Linked DNA regions of Paludibaculum fermentans. The protein of the gene in region 1 binds, or shares a complex with, the protein of each later gene. Links are inferred from orthologs where the notes say so. Each region holds a gene or a part of one and is shown in the gene's direction. Other genes may lie near its edges.

Region 1 (3,086 bases):
CAGGACGGTACGCGTATCGGGTATTGCATCAACTACAACACGCTGCGGAAGCTGAAAGCGCTCGTCGCGATCCTCTAGGCGCTTGTGTCTTTATCGTCATTCGACGAAGTGGGTGGGGAGTGAGTCCGGAAGTCGAGAAGTCAACGAACATGTCCACCGCAACAACATCGCGCTTGTCATTTCTGGATCGCTACCTAACCTTGTGGATCTTTACCGCCATGGCTGTTGGGGTAGGTCTTGGGTATGCGATGCCTGGGATCGTTCCATTGCTTGACCGGTTCAGCGTGGGCACCACGTCGATTCCGATTGCCATCGGCCTGATCCTGATGATGTATCCGCCGCTGGCCAAGGTGAAGTATGAGGAGATGGGTCGCGTGTTTCAGCACCGGCGGATCCTGGTGCTGTCGCTGATCCAGAACTGGGTGGCCGGGCCGATTCTGATGTTTACGCTGGCGGTGCTGCTGCTGCGCGACAAGCCGGAGTACATGACGGGACTGATCCTGATCGGGTTGGCGCGCTGTATTGCCATGGTGATCGTGTGGAACGACCTGGCCGGCGGCGATCGTGAGTATGCCGCGGGCCTGGTGGCGCTGAACTCGCTGTTCCAGGTTTTCTTCTTCTCGGTGTACTCGTATTTCTTCCTGGCCACCCTGCCGCGCTGGCTGGGGCTGCGGGCGGTGGAGGTGGATATCTCGATGGGCGAGATCGCCCAGAGCGTCTTCATCTATCTGGGCGTTCCGTTCCTGGCCGGGATGCTGACCCGTTATGTGCTGCTGAAGGTGAAGAGCCGTGAGTGGTATGAACAGCGGTTCATTCCGCGGATCAGTCCCCTGACGCTGATCTCACTGCTGTTCACTATCGTGGTGATGTTCAGCCTGAAGGGCAAGATGATTGTGCAGTTGCCCTTCGACGTGATTCGCGTGGCGATACCGCTCACGATTTACTTCGTCCTGATGTTCTTCTTCTCGTTCTGGATGAGCAGGAAGCTGGGGGCGAACTATGCCGAGTCCGCTACGCTGTCGTTCACTGCGTCGTCGAACAACTTCGAGCTGGCCATCGCGGTGGCGATCGCGACGTTTGGGATCCACCATGGGGCGGCGTTTGCCGCGGTGATTGGACCACTGGTGGAGGTGCCGGTACTCATTGGCCTGGTGAATGTGGCGTTGTGGATCAACCGGAAGTGGTTTGGCGGCGTGTTCGGGGCGGTGGAGACCTGCCGGCCCGGCCGTGCGTGAAGGAAGGAATCCCGATGAAAAGAATCCTGGTGCTTTGCACGGGCAATTCGGCCCGCAGCCAGATGGGCGAGGGCTTGTTCCGGCACGCCGGCGCGGGCGCCTACGAGGTGGAGAGCGCCGGTACGAAGCCGAGCCTGGTGCGGCCTGAGGCGATCGCGGTGATGCGGGAACTGGGGATCGACCTGTCGGGCTATCGCTCGAAATCCGTCAGCGAGTTCGAAGGGCAGGCGTTCGACTACGTGGTGACGGTTTGCGACAACGCGCGGGACAGTTGTCCCGTCTTCCCGGCGGGTACAGAGCGGATTCATTGGAGTTTCGAAGATCCGGCGGCGGTGGAGGGCAGCGAGGAGGAACGGCTGGCCGCCTTCCGCAGGATTCGCGACCAGATCCGGGCCCGCGTGGATGGCTTCGTCGCGGAGCACGCAGGCTGACCGGGTCCGGCTGAGCAGCATTTCATTTTTTACCGGCGATTCTGATACAACCTGAGTTGGCCGTCCGCGCCATCCATAGGGGTCTGTCTCAAATGCATCGAATCGCCGGGGCATCCAACCGCAGGGAAAGAAGACTGAGCGTGCGCCGCCTACCGGCGATGCTCCTGATCGTGCTGGCGCTGGCTGGAGCCGGGTTCGGACAGGCGCGAGCGGGTGCGGCCGGACCGTCGAAGCGGCCGAAGCAGGTGCTGTTTATCGGCGATGAGAAGGGTTTCCGGCACGAGGCGATCTCGCATGCAATGGCGACGGTGGAGCGGTTGGGCCGGGAGACCGGCTTGTGGGAGACCCACCTGAGAACCGACACGGAGCCGTTGACGAAGAAGAAGCTGGAATACAACGCCAAAAACCTGAACGATTTCGATGCGGTGATCTTCTATACGGGCGGTACGCTGCAGATGGACGAGCAGCAGAAGGCGGACCTGCTCTCGTTCGTGCACGAGGACGGGAAGGGCTTCCTGGGGGTGCACAGCGCCGCCATCACATTTGTCCAGTGGCCGGCCTATGGCGAGATGCTGGGCGGCTACTTTGACGAGCATCCGTGGGGTACGTTCGACGCGCCGATTGTGGTGGAGGATCCGAACTTCCCCGGTATGCAGAAGTGGGCCCCGGCGTTTCAGATGACCGATGAGATCTACCAGATCAAGAACTACTCGCGCGAGAAAACGCGAGTGCTGATGCGGCTGGATGCGTCGAAGGTGGATCTCACGAATAAGAAGGTGAAACGGGCGGATCGGGATTTTGCGGTCAGTTGGGTGAAGAACTATGGGAAGGGCCGCGTGTTCTATACAACGCTGGGGCATGTGCCGGCGAACTGGGACAGGCCCGATATGCAGGCGATGATGATGGGGGCGATCCAATGGGCCACGGGGCTGGTGGACGCCGACGTGACGCCGCGTCCGATGCCTGCGGGTCCGAGCAAGTAGAAGGAGTTTTTGGCATGACCTACACGCGGCGCGGCTTGGCTCAGGCCCTTTCCGCAGGCGCCCTATGCGTTCCGCTGATGGCGGGGCGGCGCCTGAAGATCGGCATCGGGGCGTACACCTACCACGCCATCTCGACCGACGCGATGATTGACCAGTTGCGGGCCCTGAAAGTGACCGAGATCGAGATGTCGCGCGGCGAGTTCATGAACTTCAACAAGCCGCCGGCCGAGTTGTTCGGGAGTTTCCGGAGCAAGATCGACGCGGCCGGGATCCGCTGTGTGTCGTACTATGCGCCCACGATCAAAGACAAGGCCGATCTCGATGGAGCGATCCGTTTTGCGCGGATCCTGGGTTGTTCCAACATCACGGGCGATCCGACCGGGGGTGTCCTGAAGTATGTCGATGAGCGGATGAGCGAGGAAGGCATGAGCTTCGGC
Region 2 (3,095 bases), 800 kb from region 1 along the record:
TCCGGACCCAGGTCCACAATGGCGTGCGCTTCTTCTTCGTGGAGGCGCCCTACTTCTTTGACCGCGAAGGCATCTACAACGTCAACAATCGCGACTACACCGACAACCACAAGCGCTTTGCGGTCTTGTCCCTGGCGGCCATCGGCATCGCCCAGACCGTCTTCGAGTGCGACATCCTGCACTGCCACGACTGGCAGGCCGCCCTCACCCCGGTCTACCTGGCCGACCAGCAGCATTCGAATCCGCGGTTTGCCAACGTCAAAACCGTGATGACCATCCACAACATGGGCTACCAGGGGATCTTCGGCAAAGCCGCATTTTCCGACCTGGGACTGAACTGGGGCTGGTTCACCTCCGACAAACTTGAGCACTTCGGTGACATTAACCTGTTGAAAGCAGGCATCCAGACCTCAGACTGGGTGACCACCGTCAGCCCGACCTACGCGCGCGAAATCCAGCAGCCGGAGGGCGGCTTCGGACTCGATGGCGTCCTCCGCTCCCGCTCCATGGCACTCTCCGGCATCCTGAACGGCGTCGACTATAACGAGTGGAACCCCGAAACCGACAAGTTCCTGCCCGCCAACTACTCCAGCGGGGATCTTTCCGGGAAACGCATCTGCAAACGAGCCCTGCTGGAGGAGTTCGGCCTGCCCTCGGACAATCTTGACCGGCCGCTCATCGGCATCGTGTCCCGCTTCGCCGAGCAGAAAGGCTTCGACCTGATTGCCGGTATCGCCAATCTGGTGGCGGAGCGCGACGTCCAGCTCGTCATCCTGGGCAGTGGCGAGCCCCGGTTCGAGCGCATCTTCCAGGACTGGCGCCGCTGGCTGCCGCACCGCGTTGGTTTATATACCGGTTACAACAACGCCCTGGCCCACCGCATCGAGGCCGGCTCCGACATCTTCCTGATGCCGAGCCTCTACGAGCCCTGCGGACTCAATCAGATCTACAGCCTGCGCTACGGCACGGTGCCCGTGGTCCGCGCCACCGGCGGGCTGGATGATACCATTCAGGAAGATACCGGTTTTAAGTTCAGTTGGTACTCCGTGGGCGCGCTGTACGACACCCTGCGTTCAGCACTAGGAGCTTTTGAGAATCGCGATTCCTGGACGGCCCGGATGCGTCGAGGCATGGCGAAAGACTACTCCTGGACCGCCTCTGCCCGCGAGTACTCTGCTTTGTATCAACGCTTGTTGGGGCGAGGTTGAATCTAAAACGCCCCGGCTCTCATCTGATCCGACTGGAGAAGGAAATTCGATCATGGCTGGCAAGAACACAGTGGAATTTAGCGACGCGAGTTTCGATCAGGACGTGCTCAACGCCGATGTCCCCGTCTTGGTGGACTTCTGGGCAGAGTGGTGCGGCCCCTGTAAAATGATCGCGCCGACCGTCGACGCCTTTGCCGAGGAGTATGCCGGCAAGGTGAAGGTGGGCAAGGTTAACGTGGACTTCAACAATGGCACGGCAGCCCGTTTCATGATTCGCGGCATTCCTGCCCTGTTGCTCTTCAAGGGCGGCAAGGTGGTGGATCAACGCGTCGGCGCCGTGGGCAAATCCGAACTCGTGAAGATGGTGGAGCCGCATCTGGGATAAGCGGCTCCCCAAAGCGGAGCATAGGGCGGGCCTCATGGCCCGCCCTTTTTGTATTTCAGGGGATAATTCATGATCGACTTCGACGATTTGGCCGGCCGCGCCAGGCGCTACCAGGCCTCCCTCGACGGCCGCCTGGTACGGCCCGATGACGCCGCCATCGCGGCCTTGCAGCGGCTGGAACAACCGTTCCCCGAGGCACCAACCGCCCCGGCCGGCATCCTCGCCGAGCTCGACGAGATCGGCAGCCCCGCCACCATGGCGGCCACCGGCGGCCGCTACTTCGGCTTCGTCACCGGCGGGGTCCTGCCCGCCGCCCTCGGCGCCGACTGGCTGGCTGCCGTCTGGGGCCAGAACGCCGCCATGGACGTCATGTCGCCCATCGCCGCCCGCCTCGAGGAGATCGCCCTGCGCTGGATCGGCGAAGCCCTGCACCTGCCCGCCACCGGCGGCGCCCTGGTCACCGGCGCCACCATGGCGAACTTTACAGGCCTCGCCGCCGCCCGGGAGACCCTACTCGCCCGCCAGGGCTGGAACGTCTCGTCGCAAGGACTCTTCGGAGCCCCGCCCATCCCGGTCGTGGTCGGCGGTGAGGTACACGCCTCCATGCGCAAAGCGCTTTCCCTTCTCGGACTCGGCAAGGACCGCGTGATCCAGGTGCCCGTCGACGGGCAGGGCCGCATGCGCCCCGACGCGTTCCCCACCTTGAACCAACCGGCCATCGTCTGCCTGCAAGCTGGCAACGTCAACACCGGCGCCTTCGACCCCGCCGTTGAGCTCATCCCGCTAGCCAAGGCCTCCAACTCCTGGGTCCACATCGATGGAGCTTTCGGCCTTTGGGCGGCCGCCGCCCCCGCCCGGGCTCACCTCATGGCCGGCTACGATCAGGCCGACTCCTGGACCACCGACGCGCACAAGTGGCTCAACGCCGGCTACGACTGCGGCATCGCGCTGCTGAAGGACGCGGCCCCCTTGCGCGACGCCCTGGATGCGCCCGCCGCGTATTTGAGTCATGGCAGCCAGCGCCAGCCCATGCACTACACGCCGGAATCGTCCCGCCGCGCGCGCGGCGTGCCCGTCTGGGCCGCCCTCAAATCACTCGGAAAGCAGGGTTTAGCCGACCTGGTGGAGCGCTGCTGCCGGCACGCTGCCCGCTTCGCCGAAGGCCTGGGGCAAAGTGGCTTCGAAATCCTCAACGAAGTCGTCCTGAACCAGGTGATGGTCTCCTTTGGCACCTCGGAGCAGACGAAAGCGGTCATCGCGGCCATCCAGGAAGACGGGACCTGCTGGTGCGGATCCACCCAATGGCAGGGCCACACCGCCATGCGCATCAGCGTGTCGTCGTGGGCGACCACCGGCGAGGACGTTGCGCGCTCGCTGGAAGCGATTCTGCGTGTGGCGCGTCAAACCATAGACCGGGGAGCCCTGCGATCATGACCACTCGAGAGGTAGCGGCGCGGTTTCACGAGGCCGTCGCCACAGCAGCCGGCCAGCTGCGCGTGATC

Evidence for each region.
Region 2: the proteins of IRI77_RS29175 (region 1) and trxA are in contact, whole or in part, in an NMR structure (PDB 2IPA), measured with the Bacillus subtilis proteins. The link is inferred for Paludibaculum fermentans from one-to-one orthologs.

What each region holds. Positions count from the first base shown.
Region 1 is NZ_CP063849.1:7,353,522-7,356,607, forward strand. Bases 191-2,957 are described here. They hold IRI77_RS29175 (arsenate reductase ArsC), read left to right. Parts: upstream 191-1,249; coding sequence 1,250-1,666; downstream 1,667-2,957. Other genes in these bases: arsB (ACR3 family arsenite efflux transporter), read left to right, coding at 191-1,235; IRI77_RS29180 (ThuA domain-containing protein), read left to right, coding at 1,807-2,649; IRI77_RS29185 (sugar phosphate isomerase/epimerase family protein), read left to right, coding at 2,664-2,957. Outside these bases: IRI77_RS29165 (ArsR/SmtB family transcription factor), read left to right, coding at 1-78; more of arsB, read left to right, coding at 150-190; more of IRI77_RS29185, read left to right, coding at 2,958-3,086. UniProt on the Bacillus subtilis protein: Catalyzes the reduction of arsenate [As(V)] to arsenite [As(III)]. In vitro, can dephosphorylate para-nitrophenyl phosphate (pNPP).
Region 2 is NZ_CP063849.1:6,553,556-6,556,650, reverse strand. The notes cover bases 151-2,926. They hold trxA (thioredoxin), read left to right. Parts: upstream 151-1,260; coding sequence 1,261-1,593; downstream 1,594-2,926. Other genes in these bases: IRI77_RS25865 (pyridoxal phosphate-dependent decarboxylase family protein), read left to right, coding at 1,663-2,926; glgA (glycogen synthase GlgA), read left to right, coding at 151-1,208. Outside these bases: more of glgA, read left to right, coding at 1-150; more of IRI77_RS25865, read left to right, coding at 2,927-3,027; IRI77_RS25860 (DinB family protein), read left to right, coding at 3,024-3,095. UniProt on the Bacillus subtilis protein: Participates in various redox reactions through the reversible oxidation of its active center dithiol to a disulfide and catalyzes dithiol-disulfide exchange reactions.